Regions from separate parts of the Stenotrophomonas sp. YJH_SMC_57 genome, predicted to be linked through region 1. Evidence: predicted binding sites of a transcription regulator. Region 1 holds the regulator's gene; each other region holds the start of a gene.
What was found. The regulator FliA, encoded in region 1, starts transcription of late flagellar genes. The targets are predictions, from matches to a motif close to TAAAGTTTNNCNNNCNNNGGCCGATAA.
Positions count from the first base shown of each region.

Region 2: AC5P7U_RS00570 (HDOD domain-containing protein) is a predicted target of FliA. The motif match lies at 2,477-2,503, and genes of this name have one in related genera.
Region 3: AC5P7U_RS05430 (methyl-accepting chemotaxis protein) is a predicted target of FliA. The motif match lies at 5,183-5,209, and genes of this name have one in related genera.

Region 1 is NZ_JCAFSZ010000012.1:111,371-120,984, forward strand. Features, by position in the region: gene AC5P7U_RS16815 (chemotaxis protein CheA) at 1-1,376, opposite strand, end outside; gene AC5P7U_RS16820 (protein phosphatase CheZ) at 1,379-1,984, opposite strand; gene cheY (chemotaxis response regulator CheY) at 1,984-2,376, opposite strand; gene AC5P7U_RS16830 (RNA polymerase sigma factor FliA) at 2,434-3,177, opposite strand; gene AC5P7U_RS16835 (MinD/ParA family ATP-binding protein) at 3,174-4,061, opposite strand; gene flhF (flagellar biosynthesis GTPase FlhF) at 4,048-5,670, opposite strand; gene flhA (flagellar biosynthesis protein FlhA) at 5,816-7,876, opposite strand; gene flhB (flagellar biosynthesis protein FlhB) at 7,921-9,051, opposite strand; gene AC5P7U_RS16855 (putative bifunctional diguanylate cyclase/phosphodiesterase) at 9,189-9,614, opposite strand, start outside.
Region 2 is NZ_JCAFSZ010000001.1:119,191-128,804, reverse strand. Features, by position in the region: gene AC5P7U_RS00580 (S8 family serine peptidase) at 1-1,167, shown strand, start outside; gene AC5P7U_RS00575 (Glu/Leu/Phe/Val dehydrogenase dimerization domain-containing protein) at 1,213-2,310, opposite strand; gene AC5P7U_RS00570 (HDOD domain-containing protein) at 2,590-3,663, shown strand; gene AC5P7U_RS00565 (phospholipase D-like domain-containing protein) at 3,667-5,256, opposite strand; gene AC5P7U_RS00560 (RNA pseudouridine synthase) at 5,348-6,046, opposite strand; gene AC5P7U_RS00555 (M48 metallopeptidase family protein) at 6,103-6,603, opposite strand; gene AC5P7U_RS00550 (DUF2058 domain-containing protein) at 6,666-7,223, shown strand; gene AC5P7U_RS00545 (DksA/TraR family C4-type zinc finger protein) at 7,394-7,660, shown strand; gene AC5P7U_RS00540 (mechanosensitive ion channel family protein) at 8,313-8,906, opposite strand; gene AC5P7U_RS00535 (hypothetical protein) at 8,941-9,120, opposite strand; gene AC5P7U_RS00530 (RNA polymerase sigma factor) at 9,247-9,614, shown strand, end outside.
Region 3 is NZ_JCAFSZ010000003.1:287,446-297,059, reverse strand. Features, by position in the region: gene AC5P7U_RS05440 (TonB-dependent receptor domain-containing protein) at 38-2,083, shown strand; gene AC5P7U_RS05435 (hypothetical protein) at 2,142-2,312, opposite strand; gene AC5P7U_RS05430 (methyl-accepting chemotaxis protein) at 2,533-5,064, opposite strand; gene AC5P7U_RS05425 (NAD-dependent epimerase/dehydratase family protein) at 5,275-6,168, opposite strand; gene AC5P7U_RS05420 (S41 family peptidase) at 6,267-7,178, opposite strand; gene AC5P7U_RS05415 (MarR family winged helix-turn-helix transcriptional regulator) at 7,229-7,693, shown strand; gene AC5P7U_RS05410 (KGG domain-containing protein) at 7,857-8,159, shown strand; gene AC5P7U_RS05405 (MFS transporter) at 8,171-9,614, opposite strand, start outside.

The DNA of each region.
Region 1 (9,614 bases):
ATCTGGCCGCTCAGTTCGCGGATGCGCGACTGCACCACGTCCATGCCGACGCCACGGCCGGAGATATCGGTGACCTGTTGCTTGGTCGAGAAGCCGGGCAGGAACACCAGGTGCAGGCATTCCTCGCTGCTCAGGCGGGCCGCGGCTTCCGGGTCGATCAGGCCCTTCTCGCGTGCCTTCGCACGCAGCTTTTCCGGGTCGATGCCGGCGCCATCGTCCTGCACCTCGATGCTGACATAGTCGCCTTCCTGCTGGGCCGACAGCCGCACATGGCCCATCCGCGGCTTGCCCTGCGCCTCGCGCAGGTCGGGCATTTCCACGCCATGGTCGATGGCGTTGCGGACCAGGTGCACCAGCGGGTCGGCCAAGGCCTCGACCAGGTTGCGGTCGAGCTCGGTCTCGGCGCCGATCAGCTCAAGGTCCACTTCCTTCTTCAGCGAGCGGGCGACGTCGCGGGCCACCTTGGGGAAACGCGAGAACACCTTGCCGACCGGCTGCATGCGGGTACGCATCACCGCCGACTGCAGGCGCGCGGTGGCGATGTCCAGGGTGGAGACCGCGCGGTCCAGCTCTTCGTCGCGCAGGCGTGCGCGCAGCGTCTTCAACCGGTTGCGTGACAGCACCAGTTCGCCGATCAGGTTGACGATCGCATCCAGGCGCTTGGTGTCCACGCGCACGGTGTGCTCGGCCTCGGCCAGCGGCTTGGCGGCCGGCTTCGCGGGCGGCGTGGGCGCCGCCGGGCGGGGTGCCGGCGGCGGAGCAACCGGCGCGGCGGCGACCGCTTTGCTGCCGGGGGCCGCACCGCCGTGCAGCTGGTCAAGCAGGGCTTCGAACTCGTCTTCGCTGATCAGGCCGTCGTCGGCCTTCTTCGCTGGCGCAACCGCAGTGGGCGCGTTGCCGCCGTGCAGCTGGTCGAGCAGGGCCTCGAATTCGTCTTCGGTGATCAGGTCGCCGCCGCCGGCAGCGGGTGCCGAGGCGGTGGGGGCCACGGTTCCGCCGCCGTGCATGTCGAATTGTGCGATCAGCTCCGGCGGGGCGTAGCCCGGTTCCGTGCCGGAAGACACTGCATCGAGCATCGATTGCAGGTAGTCCAGCGATTGCTGGGCCGCGTCGAAGTGATGGGCCTGCAACACGGCCTGGCCAGCGCGCGCGATGCCAAGCGCTTCTTCGGCGGCGTGGCACAGCTCGACCATGGCGGTGACGCCGAGGAAGCCGGCACCACCCTTGAGCGTGTGGTAACCGCGGAACACCGCATTGAGCTGCTCGCTGTCCTGCGGTGCCTGCTCCAGCGACACCAGCTGTTCGCCCAGGCGGTCCAGGATTTCCTGTGCCTCGATGATGAAATCGGCAGTGATGTCGTCGGATACCGCGCTCATGCTTACAGCCCCAGATCCGACAACAGGTCGTCGGCGTCGTTCTGCGAGACCGCGTGGCGGTCCAGTCCCTTCAGTGCCGGCCCGGCCAGTTCCGGGTCGGTGCGATGCTGTTCCGGCGGCAGGCCGAGCGCGCCGAAGCCTTCGTGCACGCGGCGGACGATGCCGACCACGCGACGGATGATCTGCCCGGTCAGGTCCTGGTAGCTCTGGGTCAGGGCGATCTCGGTGAGGTTGTGGCGGATGCGCTCAAGCTGCGCATCCTGGCCCGGCTGCAGGCCTTCGGCGCGCAGTTGTTCGGTCAGACTGCGGCATTCCTCAGCCAGGTCCAGGGTGCGGTGCGTGGCCTGTTCGGTCATTGCCACCACGTGGTCCAGGCGCGCGCAGGCGTCATCCAGCTCACCGGCTTCGCTGGGTACGGTCGGCAGTTCACCCAGCGCCTGTCCCAGTTCGCGGGCCAGCCGCGAAAGGCCGCTCATCATCGGCTGCGTGCGCAGCGCGACCAGTCCGTCGATACGCTGCCGCCAGGCGGCCTCGTCACCGGACTCCAGTGCGTCCAGGGCTTCCTGCAGGCGCAGGGCGAGGGCGTTCTTGTCGACCGTTGTGTCCATCAGGCGCTGGCCGCCAGGCGTTCGAAGATCTTGCCCAGCTTTTCTTCCAGGGTCTGCGCGGTGAACGGCTTGATGATGTAGCCGTTCACGCCGCTCTGGGCGGCTTCGATGATCTGCTCGCGCTTGGCTTCGGCGGTGACCATCAGCACCGGCAGGGTCTTCAGCTTGGCATCGGCACGGATCGCCTTGAGCAGCTCGATGCCGGTCATCACCGGCATGTTCCAGTCGGTGACCACGAAATCGAACGGCTGGCTCTGCAGCAGCGACAGCGCAGCATGCCCGTCCTCGGCTTCGGCGGTATTGGTGAAGCCCAGATCGCCCAGCAGGTTCTTGACGATTCGACGCATGGTCGAAAAGTCGTCGACGATCAGGATGCGCATGTTCTTGTTCAAAGCAGAGTTCCTTTGTTGTTCATTCCGGGCGGCCGGGGGCAGCCGCCTCGGGGATGTTCATTCTTCCAGGCCGGCGTCCGCCGCCTCGAAAATCTTCAGCCGGCCACGCAGGCGCAGCACGGCCTGGCCGTGGATCTGGCAGACCCGCGACTCGCTGACGCCGAGCACCGCACCGATCTCCTTCAGGTTCAGTTCCTGCTCGTAGTACAGCGAGAGCACCAACTGTTCGCGCTCGGGCAGGTGGCCGATGGCCTTGCCCAGTTCGCGGCCGAACTCGCCGCGCTCCAGCACCTGCTGTGGGGTCGGGCCGCCCTGCGCGACGGTGTCCAGCTCGCCCTGGTCCTCGATGCGCGACTCCAGGCTCAGCACCTGGCCGCGTGCGGCGTCTTCCATCAGCCGCAGGTATTCGGGCAGCGGCATGTCCATCGCGGCAGCCACTTCGGTGGCGCTGGCGGCACGGCCACTGCTCTGCTCGAGACGGCGGATGGTGGCGGCGGCGTCGCGGGCGCGGCGGTGCACCGAGCGCGGCACCCAGTCGCCCCGCCGGATCTCATCGATCATCGAACCGCGGATGCGGATCGAGGCATAGGTCTCGAACGAGGCACCCTGGTCGGCGTCGTAACTGCGCGAGGCCTCGATCAGGCCCATCATGCCGGCCTGGATCAGGTCGTCGACTTCGACGCTGGCCGGCAGGCGCGCGGCCAGGTGGTGGGCGATGCGCCGCACCAGGTCCGAGTGCTGGGCGATCACCTCGTTGGCGGCCGAGCGCTGGACCTCCCGGTACTGGGCTGCGCCTTTCATGCGGCCACCCCGCGTTGCTTGAGGATGCGCTCAAGGAAGAACTCGACGCCGCCGCGCGGTTCGGTCGGCGCCTGCCAGCGCGCGGTGCGACGGGCGATCTCGGTGATCGCCAGCGCCGCCGGGCTGGACGGGTAGGCCTTCACCACCGGCTGCTGGCGCTGCACCGACAGCCGCAGCCAGTCGTCCTGCGGCACGCAGCCCAGGTAGTTCAGCGAGACATCGGCGAGGAATTTCTCGCAGACGCGGGTCAGCTTCTCGTACAGCACGCGGCCTTCGTTGGGGTCGCGCACCATGTTGGCCACCACCTGGATGCGGTCCACGCCGCGTTCGCGCGACAGCACCTTGATCAGCGCGTAGGCGTCGGTGATCGAGGCCGGCTCGTCACAGACCACCACCACGGTGTCCTGCGCGGCCTGGCAGAAGGTCAGCACCCCGTCGGTGATGCCGGCGGCGGTGTCCACCACCATGATGTCCAGCTCGCGTTCCAGTTCGGAGAACACGTTGACCAGGCCGACATGCTCGGCCGGGGCCAGCTCGGCCATGTGGCGGCGGCCGGACGCGGCCGGGACCACCAGCACGCCGTTCGGGCCTTCAACGATGACGTCTTCCAGCGAGCAGCGGCCGGCGACCAGGTCGGCCAGCGTGAAGGTGGGGTTCAGCCCCAGGATCACGTCGATGTTGGCCAGGCCGAGGTCGGCGTCCAGCAGCAGCGTGCGCTTGCCCATGCCGGCCAGCGCCACGGCCAGGTTGGCCGAGACGTTGGTCTTGCCCACGCCGCCCTTGCCGCCGGTGACGGCAATGGTGCGCACAGGGCCGAGCGGCTCGCTGCGGGTGGCCGACAGCGGGAAGGTCTTGGTCAGCTTGGCGTACTCACGCGACGGCATGGTTCAACTCCGGGTTGCAGGGCATATCGGCCGCTCGGCGCAAATCTTCAAGGCGAAGTACAAGATTGGCTGCACTGGCCCGGTGCAGGTCCTCCGGAACGTCCTGGCCATCGGTCACCCAGGTGATCGGCAGGGCGTGGTCGACGGCCACCGACAGCGCGTTGCCGAAGCGGCCGGTCTCGTCCAGCTTGCTCAGTACCAGGCCCTGCAGGTTGGCGGCGCCGAAGCGGCGGACCACCTCGTCCATGTCGCCGAAGCTGGTGTTGGCTGGCAGCACCAGCAGGGTGCGGACCTGGCGGGCGGCGCGCAGCCACTGCAGCTGGGCGGCCAGTGCACGGTCGCGCGGGCCCAGGCCGGCGGTGTCGATCAGCACCAGCTTGTAGTCCTTCAGGCGTTCCAGCAGCTGGTCCAGGTCGGTGCCGCTGTTGGCCTCGTGCACGGCGATGCCGAGCTGGCGGCCGTAGCCGTACAACTGCTCGCGGGCGCCGATGCGGGTGGTGTCGGTGGTCACCAGGGCCACGTCGCGGGGCGCGTGCTTCTCGGCGAAGCGCGAGGCCAGCTTGGCGATGGTGGTGGTCTTGCCGGCGCCGGTCGGGCCGACCAGGGCGATCACGCCGCCTTCTTCCAGCGGGTCGACCGGAGCGATCGGCAGCTTGCGCGAGATCAGCCCCAGCATCAGGCCGCGGCCACGGTGCGCTTCGGTCTCCAGCGGGATCTGCATGGCCACGTCGCGGGCCAGGCCGGCGTCGAAGCCGTATTCGTCCATCAGGTCCAGCGCGGTGGCGCGTACCGGGCAGCCGCGCAGGCGCTCGTCGGTGAAGCGGTTCATCTCGCGCTCGATCACCTGGCGCATGCCGGCCACTTCGTGGCGCAGCTGGCGGATCTCGGCATCGTCCTGGGCGACCACCGTCAGCGTCGGGGCCGGGGCCAGCACCGGGACCGGGCTGGCTTCGTCGTTGGCGTGCACCGGTGCCGGTTCGCTGGCGGCGATGCCGGGCTGCACGTCGGCCACGGCAGCGGTCGGCAGCGGCGGCGGCTGCACGGCCGCTGCCGGGCTTTCGTGATGCGCCTCGTGCGGCGGATCGATCGGGAAGCGGGCGCGGTTGGCCGGTGCGGCAGCGGCGGTGGCCGGTGCGACGATGGCCTCGGCGAACGGGGCGAAGATCTGTTCCGGCAGCGCCGGTTCGTTGACGGCGGCGCGCGCCAGCGTGGCGGCGAAGCCGGTGCTGCCGCGGGTCGGCACGATCTCGTCGGCGCTGTCCAGGGTGCGGCCGGTGGCGCCGACCGCCGCACGGGCGAGGGCGGCGACGGCCGAGGTGGTGGCGGCCACCGGTTCCGGTGCCGGGGTGTTGCTGCGGCGGCGGGTGACCGCGGCGATCACCGCATCGGCGGCGGTGCGCGGCTTGGGCGCCGGCGGCGGGGCCACGTCGCGGCGCGAGGCCTCCAGTGCACGCTGCACGGCGCTCTCGTCGTAGTTGGCGGCGGCGACGATCTCGATGCCTTCCTCGATCCGGCGGTTGGACAGGATCACGGCGTCAGGACCATGTTCCTTGCGCACCAGGTTCATGGCCGAGCGCATGTCGGCGGCGACGAATCGTTTGATTTTCATGCTGTGGTCACGGGACGAAGACGGCGGGGTGGCGGTCGGGGAACTCGGGTGGTCGGTGGTCTGCACGGTGCGGGTTCCCCTTGGTGTCTGTCTGTTGCGTTGGTTCGAAGGTGGTGTCTGTTTTCTGGCGCATCGAAGGGCGGCGTCAGCTGATCGTTCCGACCAGCTTCAGGCGCTTGTCTTCCGGCACCTCGCTGTAGGCCAGGACCGACAGCGACGGAACGCTGTGGCGGACCAGGCGGGCCAGCGCGGCGCGCACCGGGCCGGGTACCAGCACGACCGCGGGCTCGTTGCGGGCTTCCTGCTTGCTGACACATTCGGCCAGGCTCTGGTGCAGTCGCTCAGCGAGTCCGGGTTCCAGCGCGGCGCCGTTGCCCTGCGTGGACTCCTGCAAGACACGTTCCAATTGCGGGTTGAGGGTGAACACCGGCAGCTCCGCCGACATTCCGGCGATCTCCTGCACGATGAAGCGGCCCAGCGCAGTGCGCACCGCGGCGGTCAGCACGGCCGGGTCCTGGCTGCTGGGCGCATGCTCGACCAGCGCTTCGGCGATCTTGCGCAGCTGCCGGATCGGGATGCGCTCCACCAGCAGGTTCTGCAGCACGCGCACCACCGCAGACAGCGGCAGCGCCTTCGGCGTCAGATCTTCGACGAGCTTGGGCGCGCTCTTGGCCAGGTTGGCCAGCAGGTGCTGCACCTCCTCGTGGCCGAGCAGTTCCGGCGCGTGCTCGCGGATCAGGTGCGAGAGGTGGGTGGCGACCACGGTGGCCGGATCGACCACGGTATAGCCCAGCGTTTCGGCCTGGGCACGCTGGTGCGGCTGGATCCAGGTGGCATCCAGGCCGAACGCGGGGTCCTTGCCGGCGATGCCCTCCAGTGCGCCCAGCGCGCTGCCCGGGTCCAGCGCCAGCTCGCGGTCGGGATGGATCTCGGCGGTGGCCACCGGCACGCCATGCACCAGCACGCGGTAGCCGTTGGCCGGCAGTTCCAGGTTGTCGCGGATGTGTACCGAGGGAATCAGGAAGCCGACGTCCTGGGTGAGCTTGCGGCGCACGCCCTTGATCCGCGCCATCAGCTCGCCGCCCTGGTTGGCGTCCACCAGCGGGATCAGCCGGTAGCCGACCTCCAGGCCCAGTGGATCGACCGGGCGCAGCTCGTCCCAGCTCAGTTCGGCGGTCGGTGCCGGTGCGGCCGGGCGGCCCAGTGCATTGAGCGCGGCCGCGTCGCCGCCCGCGGCTGCGGCATTGGCTGCCGGTGCCTTCTCCTTGCGGTACAGCTTCCAGGCGATGAAGCCGAGGATCGCCGCCAGCGTCAGGAAAGCGACGTTGGGCATGCCCGGCACCAGCCCGACCAGGCCGAGGATGCCGGCGGTGATCGCCAGCGCGCGGTACTGGCCGAACACCTGGCCGGTCATGGCCTGGGCCATGTCCTGCGAACGCGAGGCACGGGTGACCAGCATCGCCACCGCGCTGGACACCAGCAGGGCCGGCAGCTGCGCCACCAGGCCGTCACCGATCGACAGCAGGGTATAGGTGGCGGCCGCCTGCCCGAACGGCATGCCGTGCTGCATCACGCCCACGGCCAGGCCGCCGAGCATGTTGATGAACAGGATCAGGATGCCGGCGATGGCATCGCCGCGGATGAACTTGCTGGCACCGTCCATCGCGCCGTAGAAGTCGGCTTCCTCGCGGACTTCCTCGCGGCGCGCCTTGGCCTCTTCACGCGTCAGCAATCCGGCGTTGAGGTCGGCGTCGATCGCCATCTGCTTGCCGGGCATCGCGTCCAGGATGAAGCGCGCGGTCACTTCCGAGACGCGGCCGGCGCCCTTGGTGATGACCACGAAGTTGATGATGGTCAGGATCGCGAACACCACGATGCCGACCGCGTAGTTGCCGCCGATCACGAACTCGCCGAACGCGGCGATGACCTTGCCCGCGGCGTCGTGGCCGTTCTGGCCGTTGAGCAGGATCACGCGGGTGGAGGCCACGTTCAGCGCCAGCCGCAGCATGGTGGTGATCAGCAGCACGATCGGGAAGATGGTGAAGTCCAGCGGGCGCTTCACGTAGACCACCGCCAGCAGCACCATCAGCGAGATGGCGATGTTGAAGGTGAACAGTGCATCGAGCACCGGCGCGGCCAGCGGCACCACGACCATGGCCAGCAGGGCCAGCACGATCAGCGGCGCGCCAAGTCCCTGGCGGATCATTTCCAGGGCGCGGCGGGTGTTGAAGCCGGAGGAGGGCTGGGCGCTCACGGGCGGCCTCCCTTGCCGAATTCATCCACCTGGATGTGCGGGGCGTCCGGCATCGGCCCAGTGCGCCAGGAGCGCAGCTGGTAGACGTAGGACAGGACCTGGGCGACGGCCGAATACAGTCTCACGGGGATTTCCTTTCCGAGTTGGCCTTCCCGATACAAGGCGCGTGCCAAAGGCGGGGCAGAGACGATCGCGACCTTGTTGCCGTCGGCCACTTCACGGATGCGCAGGGCGGTCTCGTCCACGCCCAGGGCGACCACGGTGGGGGCGTTCATGGCGCCGCCTTCGTACTTCAGGGCCACCGCGTAGTGGGTCGGGTTGACCACCACCACGTCGGCGGTGGGGACCGCTTCCATCATCCGGCGGTTGGCCATCTGCTGCTGCAGCTGGCGGATGCGCCCCTTCACTTCAGGGCTGCCCTCGCTTTCCTTCATTTCCCGGCGCAGCTCTTCACGGGTCATCTTCAGCTTGCGCATCCAGTTCCAGCGCTGGTACGGGGCATCGATGGCGGCCAGCACCAGCATGGCGCCGGCGGTGGCCAGCAGCAGCCGCAGGGTGAAGCCCAGGCCGTCGGTGATGGCGGTTTCCAGTGGGTGGTGGATCAGCCCGCGCAGGGTGTCGAAGCCGGTCCACACCACCAGCCCGGCGGCCACGCCGACGAATGCCACGCGCAGCAGCGATTTGGTGAACTCGGCGATGGCCTCCGGGCCGTACAGGCGCTTGAGCCCGCTCATCGGGTTCAGCCGGTTGATGTCGGGCAGCAACGCCTTCTGCGACCAGCGCAGGCCGCCCATCACCAGCGGCGCGACGAAGCTGGCCAGCAGGCAGACCAGTACCAGCGGTGCGATCACCAGCAGGAACTGCAGCAGCAGGTCGCCGAAGTGGCCGAACAGTTCCTTCGGGTTCTGCCGCAGGCTCTGTTCCGGGCTGAGCGCATGCTTCATCCAGGCGGTCGCGCCGCGGCCGATCGAGCCGCTCATGGCCATCACCGCCAGCACGCCGGCGCCGAACACGGCGGCCGTGCCGAGTTCGCGCGAGCGCGGCAGGTTGCCCTGTTCACGGGCGTCGCGCAGGCGTTTTTCGGTGGGTTGTTCGGTCTTTTCGCCGGCGGATTCGTTCTCGGACATCACGGGCACTGCGGCAGGGGATGTCGGGGTGCGTGCAAGAACTGTTCCGTGACGGGTTCAGGAGCCAACCAAGGTGGGCACCTGCCTGGGCAGGCACCGGCAGGACAGGCCGTGCCCGGCGGGCGCGCGGCCCGGTGTTACCCCGGCGGGTGCTGGGTCGGTGGGCTCTGCGCCAGTTCCACCCGCGGCCGGGGCAGGTCGTGCAGCTGCATGAAGCGCGCAGCATCCACCGGGCGGCCCAGCAGGTAGCCCTGCAGGTAGTCGCAGCCCAATCGTTCCAGGTAGGCGCGCTGGGCAGCGGTCTCCACGCCTTCGGCCACGATATCCATGTCCAGCGCGTGGCCCAGCGCCACGATCGCCGAGACGATCACCACGTCCTCGGCGCTGTGCTCCAGGTCGCGCACGAAGGCATGGTCGATCTTGATCTCGGTGGCCGGCAGCCGCTTCAGGTACAGCAGGCTGGAATAACCGGTGCCGAAGTCGTCGATGGAAATGCCGACGCCCAGTGCCGACAACGCCTGCAGCAGGCGCAGGCTGGTGTCGGTATCGCGCATCACCGTGCT
Region 2 (9,614 bases), on a different contig from region 1:
CTGCAGGGCCTGTCACTGCTGCAGACCAGCTATGGCTATGACAGCACCACGGCCTGGTTGAACCTGGCCCAGGTCAGTGTCACTTCTGCCGCCAGTGGACTGAGCGCCTCTGCGCAGGCTGCGGCGCAGCGCCTGGACGGCGCGTTCAACGCGCTGGATCGCAGCAGCGGCCTGCAGGGTTCGCCGTTCGGCGCGGCGGCCGGCGCGCTGCAGTGGACCGGCGGTGGTCGTGATGGCCTGGCCGCCAGCCTGCAGAGCCTGTCGGGACAGGCGCATGCGAGGGCCGAGGCGGCCACGTTCGACAGCATCGACATGTCACGCCGCGCGATCGCCGAACGTTTCGATCGGGTGCAGGCCGCACCGCGGCTGCGCGGCACCTGGCAGAGCGCCTTGGGCGAGGCCGGGCAGGGCAGCTTCGCCGGCAACAGCGCCGACAGCCGCGGCTGGATGGCTGGCCAGGATCTGGCCTTGGGCAGCAACGGGCTGATGGGCGTGGCCTTCGGCGAGACCCGCAGCAACGGTGGCAGCAGTTTTGATGGAGAGCGCGGTCGTGATCGCCAGGCGCAGGCGCAGTTGTATGCCGGCTGGAACCTGGGGCGTGGCTATGCGCTGGCCCAGTTCGGCAGCGGTCAGTTCACCCGTGCGCTGGATCGCCAGCTGCTGCTGGGTGCCGGCGCCTACGGGGTCTCTGCGCGCTACGGCGGGCGCTTCAGCAGTGCCAGCGTGGAAGGCGGCTATCGCTTCGGCCGCGCCGCTGCATCGCTGACGCCTTACCTGGGCGCCAGCACCACGCGTGTGGAGACCGACGCCTTCCAGGAGCTGGGTGGCTTCGGCTTCGGCCTGCGTGGCGATGCCAACCGGGTGCAGCGCAGCCAGATGCTGGCCGGTGTGCGCGGTGAGCGTGGATGGGGGCGATGGACGCTGCGCGGCCATGCCGAGTGGCAGCAGCGGCTCGATGGCGCCGATGCGGATTGGCAGGCCAGTTTCGTCGGTGTCGACGCCTGGGCGCCACTGGCGGGCTGGAACACGTCACGCGGAAGTGCGCTGTTCGGCGTGGCGCTGGAATCGTGGTGGGGCCGCAATGGCCGCCTGAGCCTGGGCTTCGACCAGCGTGTCGGTGGCGAAGGCGCGCGGCAGGCGGCCCTGCGCTACAGCACCGGGTTCTGAGTGATCGTTCGCGCCGGGCCAGGCCCGGCGCGACCCTCCGCAGGCTCAGCCGCCGCGCAGGTTGCCCAGGCGCGGGGTGCTGCGGCCCAGTGGCATCTTCAGCTTGCCGATCGACAGGATGCGGCTTTCGGCGATGCGGTCGGCGGCACGCTGCGGCGCGATGTTCTCGCGCTGCGACAGTTCGAAGATGCGGGTGAGGTTGTGGTAGATGCTGCGGATCAGGCGCATCGCGCGTTCGCGGTTGTAGCCGTCGATCTCCAGCGACACGTTCATCACGCCACCGGCGTTGACCGCGTAATCCGGCGCATACAGGATGCCGCGCGCATGCAGCTCGTCGCCGATTTCCAGGCTCGACAGCTGGTTGTTGGCGGTGCCACAGATGATCTTGGCCTTGATCCGCGGCAGGGTATCGGCATTGATCGCGCCTTCCAGCGCACATGGCGCGAACACATCGGCGTTGACCTCGTGGATCTCGTCCGGCTTGACCGCTTCGGCGCCGAAATCGCTGACCGCACGATCAACCAGGCTGCTGTCCAGATCGGTGACATACAGCTTGGCGCCGCGGTCGCGCAGCAGCTTCACCAGTTCCATGCCGATGTGGCCCAGGCCCTGCACCGCGATGCTGGTCTTGCCTACTTCTTCATGCCCGAACTTGAAGCGCATCGCCGCCATCAGCGCCTGCAGCGCACCGTAGGCGGTGAACGGCGCCGGATCGCCGGAGCCGCCATGGACCTGGTGCACGCCGGTCACGAACTGGCTCTCCAGGTAGATGTTCTCCATGTCGTTGACGTCGGTACCGACGTCCTCGGCGGTGATGTAGCGCCCGCCCAGCGAATCGACGTAACGGCCGAAGGCGCGGAACAGCACCTCGGTCTTGTCCACCTTCGGGTCGCCGATGATCACCGCCTTGCCACCACCGACATTGAGGCCGGCCAGCGCATTCTTGTAGGTCATCGTCCGGCTCAACCGCAGCACGTCGGCCAGCGCCTCGTCGGTGCTGGCGTAGGGGCGCATGCGCACGCCGCCCAGGGCCGGGCCCAGGGTGGTGTTGTGGATGGCGATGATCGCCTTCAGCCCGGCATCGTGGTTGTGGCAGAACACCACCTGTTCATGGCCGGTGGTGGCGAGGGTTTCGAATAGCATGGCATCTCCGATGGCGCGAACAGCGGCGAACTGCGGCGAACGGCCAGTGAACGGTAGGGTCCCAAAAACAAAAAAAGCGACGTCGTCGGTGCAGGGGGACGGGTCGCGCGGCGCCATTCTAGTCCATTCCTCCGGCTGCTGCCGTCGACATCGGCGGGCTTCTGGTTAAAGAAGATGAAAGCGCGGCCGATGCTGCGACGAAGGCGGGTCGCCGGATTCATGTGAAGAGGCAGGACGGTCAGTGACGGCAAAGGCAGCACAACGACAGGGCGGGCGGCGATGACGCCGGCCTGGTGGCGATCGCTGCGCGCGTGGCTGGCGCGCTCGACCGGAGCGGCGCCGTCGCGGTTGGCGGCAGCGTCGCGGCAGGCGGTGGCTGCCGCCGCGGCCAGCCTGCAGGGCGAGGCCCTGCCGCCGGGTGAGATCGCCGAGCACCTGCAGCGCGGCCTGCATGCGCTGGCGCTGTATCCGCGGCTGGCCGGCGAGCCTACGCCGGTCCAGGACCCGGCGCTGGGCGAGGCGGTGGCGCGCGCGCTGCAGGATCGCGACTGGGCGGCCCGGCACCTGCCCCGCCGCCCGCAGCTGCTGCCGCAACTGATCCAGACCGTCAACGACGACGCGGCCTCGGCGCGGGTGATGGCGGCGATCATCGGCCAGGACCCGGTGCTGACCGGCAACCTGCTGCGCATCGCCAACAGCCCGGCCTACAAGGTGCACGAGCGGCCCGTGGAAAGCCTGCAGCGGGCGGTGACCCTGGTCGGCACCGAAGGCGTGCGCCAGATCATCAGCGCGGTGCTGGTGCAGCCGGTGATGCAGGTGCAGTGCGAGGTGTTCCCGCAGTTCAGCACGATCATCTGGGAACATGCGTTGCTGGCTTCGCGCGCGGCCGCCGACCACGCACGCACGGTCACCTTCGGCGATGCCTTCGCCGCGCAGTGGCTGGGACTGGTGCAGGGGCTGGGCGCGGCGCTGGTGATGCGCCAGCTGCTGCAGGAAGCGCAGGCACGCGGCGAAACCGTGGAGCCGACCCTGGCCCTGCAGCTGCTGCAACAGTGGTCGTTGCCGCTGGCACAGCGCGTGGCGGCGGCCTGGCAATTGCCCGAACCGGTGCACCAGGCACTGGCGCCGGAAGCGGACGGACCGCTGGCCGACAGCCTGCGGCTGGCCAGCGCCGCCGCAGCTGCCAGCCTGCTGTGCCGGCACGGACATGCCAGCCAGAACCGCATGCTGGCCCTGCTCGAACAACTGCCGTCGGCACCCCCGCATAGCCTGCGCTGGATCTGGCGGCGCCTGCACGGGCGCAGCGTGGAAACGCGCGATGAGGCCGGGCAGGAGGCACCGCCGTCGCCCTGAGCGCTACAGCTGCGATTCCACCGGCAGCCAGCTGATCACCCGTGCAGTCCAGCGCTTGCCCAGGCTTGCCCCGGGTTCGGCCTCCACCCAGTGCGGCGGCGGCTGCCGCTCCAGCCAGCGCAGCGCATCGTCGTGGCCCAGGGCCAGCCACCAGCTGTGCGCAGGGCTGGCCAGGCGCAGGTACTCGTCGCGCAGCTGCGCACCCAGCACCGGATCGTTGAACAGCACGCCCATTTCGGTGTTGAGGTAGGCCGAGCGCGGATCGAGGTTGAACGAGCCGACGAATCCGCGGCGGTCATCGACCACGAACGCCTTCGTATGCAGGCTGGCCCCGCTGCTGCCGAACAGGCTGGTATCCGGCTGGCCGTGTGCCTTCAGTTCGTACAGCTGCACGCCGGCCTTCAGCAGGGGTACGCGGTAGCCCATGTAGCCGCCGTGCACCGCAGCCACGTCGTTGGCGGCCAGCGAATTGGTGACCACGCCCACCTGGGCGCCGCGCGCGGCCAGTCCCGAAAGGCCCTCCACGCCATCGCTGCCTGGCACGAAGTAGGGCGAGATCAGCAGTGCGCTGCGACGGGTGGTTGCCAGCTCGTCGCTGAGCGTATTGACCAGCCAGTGGCGGCGATCATCGTCGCGATGCTTCATCGGCGGATCGGAGGCGATGCGCACGTTCGCGCTCCAGTGCAGGGGCTCCGGCGCAGGCCGCTGCAGGCCGCGCGATGCGGCCACGCGTTGCAGGTAGGGCTGCGCCCTGGCATGCAGCGCATCCAGGTCCGACTGCCGCACGAGTTGCCGCAGCTGTTCATCGCTGTAGGAGGCCAGCGCGGAAATCGGAATGGCCGTGCTGCTGTTCCAGTAATCGTCGAAGATCCGGTTGGCCTGCTGCACGGCCGGTCCGGCCACCACCAGGTCAAGATCCTGGAAGTTCACATCGTCGCGTGCACTGAAGTATTCCTCGCCGATGTTGCGCCCGCCGACGATGGCGATGCGGCCATCGGCGATCCAGCTCTTGTTGTGCATGCGGTGGTTCACGCTGAAGGCGCGTTGCACCAGCTCCAGCGTGCGTGCGATGCCACTGCGGTTGCGGAACGGGTTGTACAGGCGGATCTCGATGTTGGGATGCGCATCGAGCGCCATCATCAGCGCATCCTTGTCCCTGGCGTTCATGTCGTCGAACAGGATGCGCACGCGCACGCCGCGTTCGGCGGCGTCATACAGCGCCTTGGCCATCAGGTGGCCGACCAGGTCGTCGTGCCAGATGTAGTACTGCAGGTCCAGGCTGCGTCCTGCGTGCGCGGTGATCATCGCGCGGGCCGCGAACGCATCCATGCCATCGCTGAGGAAGGCCACGCCGGACTTGCCGGGATGGGCCTCCTGCAGTGGCACGATCTGCTGATCGATGCGGGTCTGCGCCGGCTGCAGTGGCAGTACGTGCGACGGCGCGCCCTGTGCCTGTGGCGTGAGATGGTCGGCCAGCAGCAGGCCGGACAGGACCAGCAGCAACAAGGCGGCGATGATGATCGCAGCGACACGCAACAGGCGTCGCCACAGGGGCTTGAGCGGACTCATGCCCCGATGGTAGATCGACGCCATGCGTGGATGAAAGCCGGAGGACCCGCTGCAATGGATCCACGCCGTGCGTGGATGGCTTCTTCAGGCAATGTCATGCCATGCGTGGATGCGGTCAGAACCGCTCGTCACTGCCCAGGTAGCGCCACTGGCCTGGTGGCAGCGGCCCGAGTGCCACGCGGCCGATACGCAGGCGACGCACGGCCGCGACCTGCAGCCCGGCGGCGGTCACCGCCACGCGCAGGCCCTTGGCGGTCAGCCCCTTGCCGGCAAAGCGCAGGCGCTGTTCGCTCTGCCAGCTGACCTTGGCACCGCCGGATTCGTGCTGCAGCCGCGCCAGCAGCCACGGACCGCGCTCGGGGCCGCCTTCGGCCACTTCGATGAGGTACTCCTGCTCGGTGCGGCCCAGGTTGCGCTGCAGATGGGCGAGGGTGGCCGGGTCCTGGCTGACCACCACCAGGCCGCTGTCGGCCGCCGGCAGCGATGCCGCCAGCTGCAGCCCATGGAAATGACGCTGCAGTGGACGGATGCCGCTGGCATCAAGCTCGCTTCGGCTGTCGCTGCTGACCAGCGCGCACAGGGTCTCGGCGGCGACGCCGGCCGGCTTGTGCAGCAGCATGCTGACCCGCTCGGCCTTGTCATCGCTGGCCTGCTCGGCCACCACGATCACGGCGTTGTCGTCGACCGGGCGCTGCGGCTGTTCCACCACCTCGCCATCGACCGTGACCCAGCCGCCCTCGATGTAGCGCCGGGCTTCGCCGCGCGGGATGCCGAGCAGGGCGGACAGGCGTTTGTCGAGACGGATCGGTTCCATGGCGGGCGGTTCGGTCAGGTCGGGCAGGGGGCGCGCAGTGTAGCTGCTGCGGCCGATCAGCGCTGGCCGCGGTTGGCCAGTTCGGTCAGGTACAGGCGGGTGTCGAATTCCAGCTGCAGGTAGTCCGGCTCCATGTGCTGGCACAGCTGGTAGAAAGCCTTGTTGTGGTCGGCTTCCTTCAGGTGGGCCAGCTCATGCACCACGATCATGCGCAGGAATGCCGCCGGCGCCTGGCGGAACACGGTGGCGATGCGGATCTCGCGGCTGGCCTTGAGGCGGCCGCCGTGTACGCGGGAGATGGCGGTGTGGGTGCCCAGCGCGTGCTTGATCACTTCCAGCGTGTTGTCGTAGCAGACCTTGTTGAGCGGCACCGACTTGCGCAGGTAACGGTCTTTCAGTTCCTGGGTGTAGTCGTACAGCTGGCGGTCGCTGCGCACCTCGTGCGGGTCCGGGTAGCGCTGCTGCAGCCAGGGCCCCAGCTTGCCCTGCGCCAGCAGTTCGCTGACCTGGGCGACCAGGGGCTCGGGATAGCCGGTGAGGTACTTCATCACTGCCATGCAGGGGCGGCGGGGCGTCGGTAGAATGGAGCCTCCAAGATTACACGCGGTACGCATCGACCATGGCAAAGCCCAACGCGCTGCAGGAACAATTGCTCAAGGCCGGCCTGGCCAAGAAGTCGCAGGCCAGCGCCGCCGCGAGCGCGCAGGCCAAGGCCCGCCAGGGCAAGGCCGAACCGACCTCGGCCGAGGTCCAGCGCGAAGCTGAACGCGCCCGCGCCGAGAAGGTCGAGCGTGACCGCGCACTGGCCGCCGAGCGCAATGCCCAGGCCAGGCAGGCTGAACAGAAGGCCCAGGCAAGGCAGATCATCAGCGCCCACGCCGTGCCCCACAAGGGCGATGACGAATACCGCTTCAGCGACGGCGCGGCGATCCGCACCCTGCTGATCGACCCCAAGCTGCGCAAGGCACTGTCGGTGGGCGTGCTGGTCATCGTTGCCCATGGCGAGGGCTACGCGCTGCTGCCGCGAGCCGCCGCCGAGAAGGTGCGTGAACGCGCCCCGGAAGCGATCATCGTCGACCACGGCCAGCCGGGCTCGACCGCCGAGATCTCCACCGGCAACGCCGAGGACGACGCCTACTACGCCCAGTTCCAGGTGCCGGATGACCTGGTCTGGTAAGCAAAAAGGGGACGGAGGGGATTAAGCCGCAATCGGGTCGATCGAACCCGTCCGCGTTCTGTTCGTCTTCCTGAAGAGCAGCCGAACACGGCTCGGCTCCACATTAAGGCCTGTCTTTTTGCCGGCGTGTATCGTCCCCATATCAGGCGACACACCTGCGGAGGATGGCCATGGCCACCGGTTGGGCGGGAGATGGTGCGGTCCAGGACCAGATCGACGCCACCGTTGATGATGCGATTGCCCGCGCGCGGCGCCAGCTGCGCCAGGGGCCGGGCCTGGAACACTGTGAGGAATGCGACGCGCCGATCCCGTTGGCGCGGCGTCAGGCCGTGCCCGGGGTACGCCTGTGCGTGGCCTGCCAGCAGGCGCTGGATGATGAGGAACACGCGCACAGCGGCTACAACCGGCGCGGCAGCAAGGACAGCCAGCTGAGGTAGGGGATGTTCGGCAGGGCTGCGCCCTGCACCCGCAGATGCTTCAAGCCAAGGCAACAGCAACAGCAAAAGCAAAAGCTGGCATTCCGCGGGTTGGCGGGGCGGTGTCGGAGTGCGGGGACGCCGCAAGTACGTCCATGTAGGCTTGGCAGCCGCTTGCTCGTGTGCGCGTTCCTTGCGCACACGGCAAGACCGGGGTTGGGCGTCCTGCCCAACCCGCCCGAGGCATGCCTCGGGCCCATGCGGCTGACACCCCGCACTCCGACACCGCCCCACCTTCGACGGGTTCACGCCGCTGTTGGCAACGGCGGCCGTTGGAACGCGCGGCTGTTGGTAGGTGTCGACCTTGGTCGACACGACTTTTCTGTCAGATATCGAATGAATCATCCGCGCATGGCGCGGCTCTACTGTGTCGACCAAGGTCGACACCCACCAGAGCGGAACGCCGTTCCGGCAGATCGCGGGAAACTGTCGAAGGCGGGGTGGGTCCGGTGGCGGGAGTGTCCGCGGCATGGATGCCGCGGCCAAGCCCCCATGGACGGGTTTACGGCGTCTCCCGCCACCGGACCCACCCCGCCATCCCACAGGAAGCCAGCCTTTGACGTTGACGTTGCCTCGGCGGGTGCAGGGCGCAGCCCTGCAAAGAACCCCCCCCTCAGCCGTCGCCCTGGATCCCGCCGGGGGCCTGCGCCGGGTCGCGCCAGCGACGCACCGTGCGCTGGAAGAACAGGTTGTTCGGCAGCTGCAGCACCGTGCCTTCGTGGCCGTCACCGGTTTCCTGCAGCGTCGTGTAGATCAGGTTCACATCGATCACCCGGCCCTTCAGCCCAGGTTTCTCGCCGTTCTCCAGCACCTCGATGTAGTCGTGCAGGCGGAACGGACGGGTGGTGAAGATCAGCAGCGTGCAGAAGATGTTGGACAGCACGCTCCAGGCCGCGAAGAAGGCCACCGCGCCCACCGCGGCGAAACCGGTGAAGGCGGTCCAGAGCACCGACGGCTTCGCGCCGAGCAGGCTGAGGATGTACAGCAGCGCACTGAAATAGACCACGAAGCTGGTGATCCGGCGTGCGCCCATCACCATTTCCGGCGGCAGCGTGTAGTGCTCGGCGAAGCGGCGGATCAGGCGACGGGCGAGCAGCCGCAGCAGCCAGGCGACCAGCAGCACCAGCACGATCTGCAGGGCAACGCCGGCGTAGTTCAGCCAAGGGTGGGTCCAGGGCGGCAGGTGGTCCTTCAGCGACAACATCATGGGACGACTACGGAGGGGGAAACGGCCCCCGATGTTACCCGGCGCGTGCGGCGGATTCGACCGTGGGCGTCCAGGCCAGGCAGACCAGCTCCTTGCGATGCTGCTGCAGGCAGGCGCGGCCGTTGTCGGGGCGAAGCTGCAGCGACAGGCCCAGCACCTGCAACAGGACGCAGGCGGCGATCACCAGCAGGGCGGCGCAGGATGGGCTGGACATGGCAGGACTCCCGGACGGCGTTTTCACGAAGGACCTTGCATGGATGCAGCGGCCGCCGAAAAGGTTGCAGGGAATCGATCATCGCCTGGCTCTAAACCTTTTTCCGGGCCGGCGCATCCAAGCGATATGCTCGACACCACCATGCCCGCGCCGCCTGCCGCCAACGACACCGTCGACGAATCCGCCCTGGTGCGGGCGGCGGCCGCTGGCGATACCGCCGCCTACGAACTGCTGTACCGGCGCCACGCGCCCCGTGTATTTGCCGTGCTGTGGCGGCTGTGTGGGGGGCAGCAGGCGCGTGCCGAAGATGCGTTGCAGGAAGCCTTCCTGCAGGCCTGGAGGGCGCTGCCGGGGTTCCGTTTCGAGAGCAGCCTGTCGACCTGGCTGCATCGGCTGGGCGTCAATGCCGCCCTGATGGAACTGCGTGGGCGCGCGGCCGGGCAGGACCACGACAGTCTGGATGAGGTCGACGGCGGGCTGCAGGAACTGGCGGT
Region 3 (9,614 bases), on a different contig from region 1:
CTTCCACCGGGTCTCTCCCTCTCCCATGGAAGCCGTCATGTCCCTGTCATTCCGTTCCCGTTCCGCGCACCCCGCGCGCAGCCGCCTGGCCGCCGCCGTTGCCACCACCTGCCTGCTTGCCCTGCCCGGCCTGGCCGCCGCCGATGCCGCCGCCGATGCCTCCACCAAGGATCTGGACACCGTGGTGGTCACCGCCTCGGGCAACCAGCAATGGATCAAGGATGCCCCGGCCAGCATCAGCGTGATCAGCCGCGAGGACATCGAGCGCCAGCCGGTGCACGACCTGGCCACCCTGCTCAGCCGCGTGCCCGGCGTGACCGGCGGCCTCAGCGCGGCCGGCGAGCAGTCCAAGATCAAGCTGCGCGGCATGCCGTCCAACTACACGCTGGTGCTGGTGGACGGCAAGCGCATGGGCAGCTCGGCCTCGACCAACTACCGCCCCGACCTCGGACGCCAGGACCTGAACTGGATTTCGCCCGACCAGATCGAGCGCATCGAAGTGGTGCGCGGGCCGATGTCGTCGCTGTATGGCTCCGACGCCATGGGCGGCGTGATCAACATCATCACCAAGCGCATCGGTGATGGCTGGAACGGCAGTGCCACCCACAGCTACACGCGACCGGGCGACGACAAGCGCGGCGACACCCAGCAGATCGGCGCTACGTTTTCCGGCCCGCTCGGCGAGCGCTTCGGCCTGCGCATCGGCGCCAACAGCATGCGCCGTGATTCCGACCGGTCCAATGGCGGCGTCTACGGCAATGCCTATGCCGGCGAGAAGGATCGCAATGTCGACGCACTGCTGCAGTGGAAACTCAGCGACGCGCAGGAACTGACGCTGGAAGCCGGCCACGGCGTGCAGCAGGCCTTCATCGATGCCGCCCTGGAAAAGCAGGACGAAGGTGCGTGGGGTGCCACCGAACTCAAGCGCAGCTCGCTGGCGCTCAACCACGATGGCAAGTGGCGCTTCGGCAACTCGAAGATCAGCGCGTACTGGACCGAGTACAAGAACGACATCGGCGCCACCGGCCGCTCCGAAGCCACCGACACCATCATCGAAGGCAGCCTGACCACGCCGTTCACCCTCGGCGTTGAACACCAGTTCGCCGTGGGTGGCCAGTGGAAGCGCCAGGAGCTGACCAACACCGACACCATCGGCCGTGCACCGATCGACTATGCCGGCAACGCGGTCAGCGGCTCCGATCTGGAAGTGGACACCTGGGCGCTGTTCGTCGAGGACGAACTGAAGCTGCACCGCACCCTGGCGCTGACGTTGGGCGCACGCCTCGATCACCATGAGAAATTCGGCGGCCACGTCAGCCCGCGTGCCTACCTGGTCTGGCACCCGGCCGAGCAGTGGACGATCCGCGGCGGCGTCTCCAAGGGTTTCCGCGCGCCCAGCCTGACCGAAAATTCGGCAACTGCCGCCACCCAGTCCGGTGGCCGTGGCTGCACCTCGCTGATCCCGCTGGGCTATACCCGCGGCGGCTGCTACATGGCCGGCAACCCGGACCTGGACCCGGAAACCAGCACCAACCGCGAGATCGGCATCAGCTTCGACAACGACTGGGTGGATGCCGGCCTGACCTACTTCCACACCGACTTCAGGAACAAGATCGAGTACGCCCCGCTGGGCCAGTTCAACGGCATCTGGTGGACGCGCATGAGCAACGTGCAGCGCGCGCGCACCAGTGGCATGGAAGGCAACCTCAATGTCCGCTTCGGCGAGCACTGGCGCTGGCGCACTTCGGCGACCTGGATGAAGGAAGCCAAGAACCTGACCACCGGCCGCAACCTGATCGACACGCCGGAGTTCTCCGGCTATTCGTCGCTGGACTGGACGCCGAACACGGCGTTCTCCAGCAGCCTGTCGGCGCAGTACACCGGCAAGCAGGACGGCGTGGCCACCACCTTCCTCAAGGCCTACACCCTGTATGACCTGACCGCCGCCTGGAACGTCAACGAGGTGCTGACCCTGCGCGGCGGTGTCAGCAACCTGGCCGACAAGAAGCTCTATGCCGAAGGCTCCACCGACTACTTCGTGGCCGGGCGCAGCTACTTCCTCAGCATGACCGCGCGGTTCTGACCGGCGGCGCGCCGCGATCGCGCTGGCGGTGGGCCAGCGCGATCGACGGTGTTGCGGGTTACTCGCTTTCCAGTGCGGCCGGTGCCGCAGTGCGCGTGGCGGCCGTGCGTGCACGGTCCATCGCCACCGCCAGTTGCTGGCGTGCGAGCAGTTGTTGTGCCTGCACCACTTCAGGTGTCGGCAGGAGCACCGGTCCCGGTGCGTTTTCCGGTGTAGCAGGTGTGGTCATGCAACCTCCATGGACATCCCGCCGCCGCACGGATTCAGCTGGGGCGGCAGCGGAACTGCGCACCCTATCCTAAAAACAAGGCGGATGGGTGACGGTGCGGCGCCCGGCCGCAGCGCCGCAGCGGCCATACGCTTGGATTCCCGGTGCCGGGGCGCATTCCTGAACCCGTTGCCGTGTGCACGGTTCATCGCCATGACCGCCCCGGCCGCCGCCCGAGGGCTCACGCCGCGCGGCGTGCCACCGCCACCGGCCCGGCCTGCAGGCGGAAGCGCGACACCGCCACCGCCAGCTGCTCGGCCTGCTCCTCCATCGCCCGCGCGGCGGCACTGGCTTCCTCCACCAGCGCAGCGTTCTGCTGGGTGGTCTCGTCCATCTGCACCACGGTCTGGTTGACCTGCTCGATGCCGGCCGACTGCTCGCGCGAGGCGGCCGAGATCTCGGCCATGATTTCATTTACCCGCCCGACCTGGCCGACGATCTCCTGCATGGTGCGACCGGCGCCATGCACCAGTTCCGCGCCGGCGCCGACCTGCGCGACCGAGGCGTCGATCAGCTCCTTGATCTCCTTGGCTGCGCCGGCCGAGCGCTGCGCCAGCGCGCGCACTTCGCTGGCAACCACGGCAAAGCCGCGGCCCTGCTCACCGGCACGTGCCGCTTCCACTGCGGCGTTCAGCGCCAGGATGTTGGTCTGGAACGCGATGCCATCGATCACCGAGATGATCTCGGCAATGCGCTGCGACGAGGCCTCGATCTGCTCCATGGTCTGCACCACCTGGCTGACCACCTGTCCACCTTCGCTGGCCACGCCGGCCGCGGAACCGGCCAGCGTGTTGGCCTGCAGCGCGTGATCGGCGTTCTGGCGCACGGTGGAGGTCAGTTCCTCCATCGACGCGGCAGTCTCTTCCAGGTTCGCGGCCTGCTGCTCGGTACGCCGCGACAGGTCGCTGTTGCCGGCGGCGATCTCGCCGGCTGCCAGGCGGATGCTGGCTGCGGACTGCTGGATCTGCCCGACGATCCCGGTCAGCTGCTGCACGGTGCTGTTGGCGTCGTCGCGCATCACCGCGAACACCCCGTGGAAGTCACCCTGCATGCGGGCAGTGAGGTCACCGGCGGCGATCGCACGCAGCAGCGTCGACAGCTCGGCCAGGTTGTGGTCGCTGACCTGCATCATGGTGTTGAGCGTTTCCACCATGCGGCGGAAGTCGTGGTCGAAGCGCAGCGCATCGCCACGCACCGCGAAATCACCGGCAGCTGCAGCTGCGGCCAGCTGCTGGATCTGATCGTTGATCGCGGCCAGGTTGCTCTTGGTGGTGGCCATCGCGGCGCTGAACACGGCCTTCTCGCCCGGCAGCGCCTCCATGTCCACGCTGAGGTCGCCCACGGCATAGCGCTGCATCACTTCCACCAGGCGCTGGGTGACCGCATTGCTGGAGGCCACCAGCTGGTTGCTGTCGGCCACCATGCGGCCGTACTCGCCCGGGAACACCGACGCGTCCATCCGGTAGCTGAGCTCGCCGGCGTCATGACGGCGTGCCATTTCCGCCTGCGCGGCCATCACCGCCTGCAGCTGGCCGCGCATGCCCTGCATCGCCTCCAGCAGGCGGCCCACTTCGTCATTGCCGCGCGCCGGCACGGTGCTGTCCAGCTTGCCCGCGGCGACATCGCCAGCCACGCGCACGGCTTCGGCCAGCGGGCGGATCGCCAGCCGGCGCAGCAGCACGTAGACACCCGCGCTCAGGGCCAGGGCCGCCACCACGCCGACCAGCAGGGTCAGCCACAACAGCTGGCGCGCCTCGGCCACGATCACCGCATGCGGCATCACCACGCCCAGCGCGAAACGCTGCGGGGCGTCGCCCACGCGCAGCGGCACATAGACGCGCACGTTGCCGGCGGCATCCGGGGTGAAGGCTTCGAAGCGGCGGTCGGCGGCGATGTCCGCCAGCATGCTGCGGGTCAGCGCGTCGCTGCGCGGCTTGCCGATCTCGGCGGCGTTGGCCGAGGCCAGCACCACGCCCTTGGGCGAAAGCAGTTCGACACGGCCGGCGCCCATCGGCGTCAGCGTGGCCAGGTGCTTCTGCAGCGCCGCCAGCGAGAAGTCGACGGTGAACACGCCGAGGAAGGTGCCCTTCTCGATGATCGGCGTGCTCAGTGTGCTCATCAGCACCTGCTGGCCGCCGATGTCATAGGCGTAGGGTTCACTGACCTTGGGCAGCTTGTCGCGGCTGGGATCCATGTACCAGTCGGCCGAACCGTCGGCGGCTTCGGTGTAGTCCGTCATCGGCGACTGCTGCGGTGCGCCGTCCTGCCAGGCCCAGTAGCTCATGTAGCGGCCGGTGGCATCGTGCGCCTCGGTGTTGACGAACTCGGCGTCCTTGCCGTCGAACGCATCGGCTTCCCACATGGTGCTCTTGCCCAGCCATTCCGGATGGGTGCGCAGCTGCTCGCCGAGCACCGCCGCCAGGCTGGCGCGGTCGGGTACATCGCCGCGCGCACGCTGGGCGAGTACGGCTTCGACCATCGCGTCGTTGCTGGCGAAGGCCGTGCCCAGATCGGCTGCGACCTGGCGCGCCTCGGCATTGGCTTCGCTGGTCATGGTCTGGCGCGAGGCATCGATCAGGCTGGCACTGGCCTGGCGGTAGATCAGGAACGCGGTCAGGCCGAAGCACAGCAGCGCGATCACGGCGGTGCCCAGCATCAGCTTGTGGGCGATGCTGCCCGGACGGCGGGCAGCGGCGGAACGGGAAGGAGGCATGGAAGGGTCCGCTAGGCAGTTCAGGATGACCGGTACCGCGAGGGCACCGCGCAGGCGCGCGATCCGTCGCGCAGGCCGCCGGTCGCCGGGGCACGCCCGGCGCTGGAAGCGCACCGGGTTAGCGGCCGCCCGCCGACGAGGTTGAGGCGGCCCGCCTGCACATTCCTGAATCTGCTCAGGGACAAGTCAACAACCCGCCCCGCGGCCGCCCTATTCGGCTACGCGGTCCTTGATCCACTGCGCCCGCGGCAGCACTTCGATGCTGCCCGCGGCGTACTGCTGCAGCACATCGTCCGGGCCGAAGCGCGGCTGCCAGCCCAGCTCGCTGCGGAGCCGGGCACTGTCGTAGACGCGGTCGATGCTCAGCGGCAGCGGCCAGCCGCGGCGGTCGAACTCGGCCAGCAGCTGCGGCACGCGCCGGGCCAGCACGTTGCGCGGCTGGGTGGCCAGTTCCAGGCAGTCCTCACGCCGGAACGGCGTCGGCGCACAGGCGATGTAGCGGGCGAAGGCGGCGCCGTCATCAAGCAGCAGCGCGGCATGCGCGCTGGCCACGTCACGCGCGTCGATGCCACGGTGCAGGCGGAACATCGCCATGCGCTCGGGCGGCTCCGGGAAGCAACGGCCCATGCGCAGCACGCGCACGCTGAAGCCCGGCGTGGCGGCGGCCACGGCCAGGGCTTCGGCCTGCAGCTTGCTGCGGTGGTAGATCGTGCGCGGCAAGGGCTCGGTGTCTTCATCGATCCAGCGGCAGCCTCCCGCCACCACCGCATGCCCGTACAGCGCGGTGGTACTGGTCAGCACGAACCGCCGCGCACCGGCCTCGCGCGCGGCCTGCAGCAGGTGCGCGGTGGCCTCCACGTTGATCTGCTGGAACACCGCATCCGGCACCAGCCCCACATGCGGTGCGTGCAGGGCGGCGGTGTGGATCACTGCATCGACGCCACGGACAGCGCGTTCCACGGCCTGGCGATCGGTGACATCGGCGATGATGCGGGTGGTGGCGAACGGGCTGCGATCCAGCCCCACCACTTCGTGGGTGGCCGCAAGCGCGCCGAAGATCGCACGCCCGATCCGTCCGGAACTGCCGGTCAACAGAATCTTCATTGAGTCCATTCGCTCGAAGCGCCCGGGAAGTACCGGGATGATTCGATTCTAGGCAAGCAGCATGTCGTCTGCGATAGCCGGATGTTGCAAAAACGCGTTCATCGTGGCGGCGTTGGCGGCGCCAGCAGTTGCCGCGCGATGAACAGCGGATCATCGCCGCCGGGCACATCCGGCGTGATGCCGGTTCGTTCCCAGTTGCTGCCGGTACGCAGGTTGATCGGCTGACGGTCCGGAATGCTGATCTGATAACCATCGGGCAGCTGCACAGGATCATCGAACATGTGCGCGGCGCCACCGCTGCGGCTACCGACGATGCGCGCGCGCGCCACCGCCTGCAGCGAGTACGCGACGAACTCGGCCGCCGAGCCGGTGCGACGGTCGATCAGCACCACCAGCGGCTTCAGGTAGGGCGGCAGGCTGGCCGGCGGCAACCGCACCGCGGTGCGCCGCCCGCGCTGCTCCAGCGCCTGTACCTCGGTGATTCCAGGCTCCAGCAGGGTGCGCACCAGCAGATCCGCGCTGCCATCATCACCGCCGCCGTTCTGGCGCAGGTCCAGCACCAGGCCGTCGGTATCGGCCAGCAGGCTGAACGCTGCCGCCAGCTTTGGCCGGGCGAGGTCGAGCGGATAGAAGGTACTCAGGCGCAGGTAGCCGATGTTGCCCTCCAGCACCCGTACCTCGCGCACGCCGGCACCATTGCCGCGCGCGTCCGCGCGCCATGCCATCAGCCAGTCGTCCTGGCCGGCATCGGCGTCCGCGCGTTCCACATGGAAGTGGCCATCGAACACGTCCAGATCCTGGTTCAGGCGTGCACTGAACGCCTGCGGGTCCGCGCAGCTGTCCGCATAGCGCCGCTGGCTGGACCAGCCGCGCACCGCTGCGGCAATGCGGGCACCCTCGGCCTCGTCCAGGTACTGCGCCTGTATTGCGGTGGCCGCAGCCTGCAGCACCGCATCCTGGGACGGGCATGCCGCCGCCAGCAACGCACCCAGCACCCACGAAACCGCCATGACCCCATCCCGCATTGATGATGTATAAGCACTTATATATCATCGCGATCATGGATCTCCAACACGCCACCCTGGGGACGCTGCTGCGCGCCCTGCTCGATCAGCTCGACCCGGCCGTCGAACAGGCCTACCGCGATCTGCAGCTGGACTATCGGCCGCGCTACACCCCGGTGCTGCGCACGCTGATGGCGCAGGGGCCGTGCCGCATCAAGGACCTGGCATTGGCCTGCGGACTCAGCCATTCGGCGCTCAGCCAGACCGTAGCAGCGATGGTGCGCGACGGCTGGCTGCACAGCGCCATCGGTGAAGACAGCCGCGAACGCATCCTGCAGTTGAGCCCGCATGCGCTGCAGGCCGTGCCGGCGCTGCAGGCCCAGTGGCAGGCCACCGCGCGTGCAGCACGCAGCCTGGAGGCCGACCTCGGCCAATCGCTGGAACAGGTGCTGCGCAGCGCCTTGCAGGCGCTCGAACAACGCCCCTTCGCGCAGCGCCTGCGCGAGGCACGCGAAGACTGACACGGTTCGGCCCCACTGCGGCCGAGGGCGGCCGGCCGCTTGAACCCGGTGCGCAGGCCGCGTGAAGACAGCTGCAAGGATGGCGACCTGGACTTAGCGCGCGATGGCCAAGCATGGCCGCTGTCGTCGACGACGGCGACGCCCACACCGCAGGAGGATTCACATGACTGGCCAGAACCCGCGCAGCTCCACCCGGGGCTTCGCCTCGATGGACGGGGACAAGCAACGTGCGATCGCCGCCAAGGGCGGACGCGCCGCGCATGCCTCCGGCAACGCGCATGAATTCAGTTCGGACGAGGCCCGCGTCGCCGGCCGCAAGGGCGGCGAGGCGATCAGCCGCGATCGGCAGCACATGGCGGCGATCGGCCGCGAGGGCGGCCACGCGCGCCACGCCAACGCACGCCAGCAGCAGCAACTGGCGTCGCTCGACCCAGCCGCAAAGGATCCGCAACGCCAGCAGGGATGAACGCTGCGCGGTCAGTGCGCAAGGCGAAGTCGGCGCAGACCGATGGCCGCAAGCAGGGCCAGCACGCCTGCCACCGCCATCGCGCAGCCGAAGCCACTGGCCATCGCACTGCGGTACCACGCCATCACCTGGGGCGTGGAGTACGACGAGCTCGGGTGCAGGGTCAGCCCGCGTGCATGGGCCGCCAGCGCTGGCTGCCCGGCGGCCAGTGCGGACGCGGCAAACTCGCGTACCGCACGCAGGCCCATCAGGTTGCCCAGCAGCGCGATGCCCAGGCTCATGCCCGCCTGGCGCAATGCATTCATCGTGGCTGACGCAATGCCCGCGCGCTCGGCCGGTACCTGGGCCATGACCGCCATGCCGGTTGCAGGTACCGCCAGCCCCATGCCGATGCCCAGCAGCATCAGCAAGGCACTGGCCTGCCAGGGCGACGTTTCGGGCTGCAACGTGGCCATCGCGCACAGCGCCACGGCAACCAGCACATAACCGCAGACCAGCGCGGTGTGCAGCCCCACGCGTACCACCAGGCGACCGAACAACAACGAGACGACGCCCATCAACAGGAACTGCGGCACCAGCTGCGAGCCTGCCGAGGCTGCGCTGAGCCCCTGCGCCTGCTGGAAGAACAGGGACAGGAAAAACAGGCTCGCATAGGCGGTGAATCCCAGCACGAACGAAGCCAGGTTGAGCATGCCGAAACGGCGATCGGCAAACAGGTCCAGCGGCAGCAGCGGGCGTGCCACCCGGCGTTCGACCAGGCCGAACAACACCAGCCCGGCACCGGCGATGCCCAGCGCCGACAGCGTTGCCGGCGCCATCAGGCCCTGCTCGCCGATCGCGATCAGGCCATAGCTCAGTGCACCCAGTGCAACGACGCTTAGCAGTTGCCCCGCCGGGTCCAGCGCTGCATGGTGTGGATGCCGCCGCTCCGGGATACCCCACGCGCCGAGCACGAGGGCAAGCAGGCCCAGCGGCAGGTTGATCAGGAAGATGCTCGGCCAGCCGGCGCGCTGCACCAGCACGCCGCCCAACAGCGGGCCCAGTACCAGAGCCAGCGCACTGAACGCCGACCAGCCCCCGATTGCACGCGCACGCTGGCGCGGATCGGGGAACGCATGGCTGAGGATCGGCATGGCGCTGGGAATCAGCAGCGCACCGGCGATGCCCTGCACCACCCGCCCGGCCACCAGCGTCTGCAGGTTGCCGGCGCAGGCGCACAGCAACGACCCCAGGGTGAAGGTGGCGACGCTGAGCAGCCACATCCGCCGATGCCCATAGCGATCACCGAGCGGGCCCGCTGACAGCATCAGGGCCGACAACACGATGGCATACGCATTGATCACCCACTGCAGGCCGGCCATGTCGGTGTCCAGCGCCTGCTGCAGGGTCGGCAGGGCGACGTTGACGATGCTGATGTCCAGCGAGGCGAGGAAGGTGCCGAGGTAGGCCGCCAGC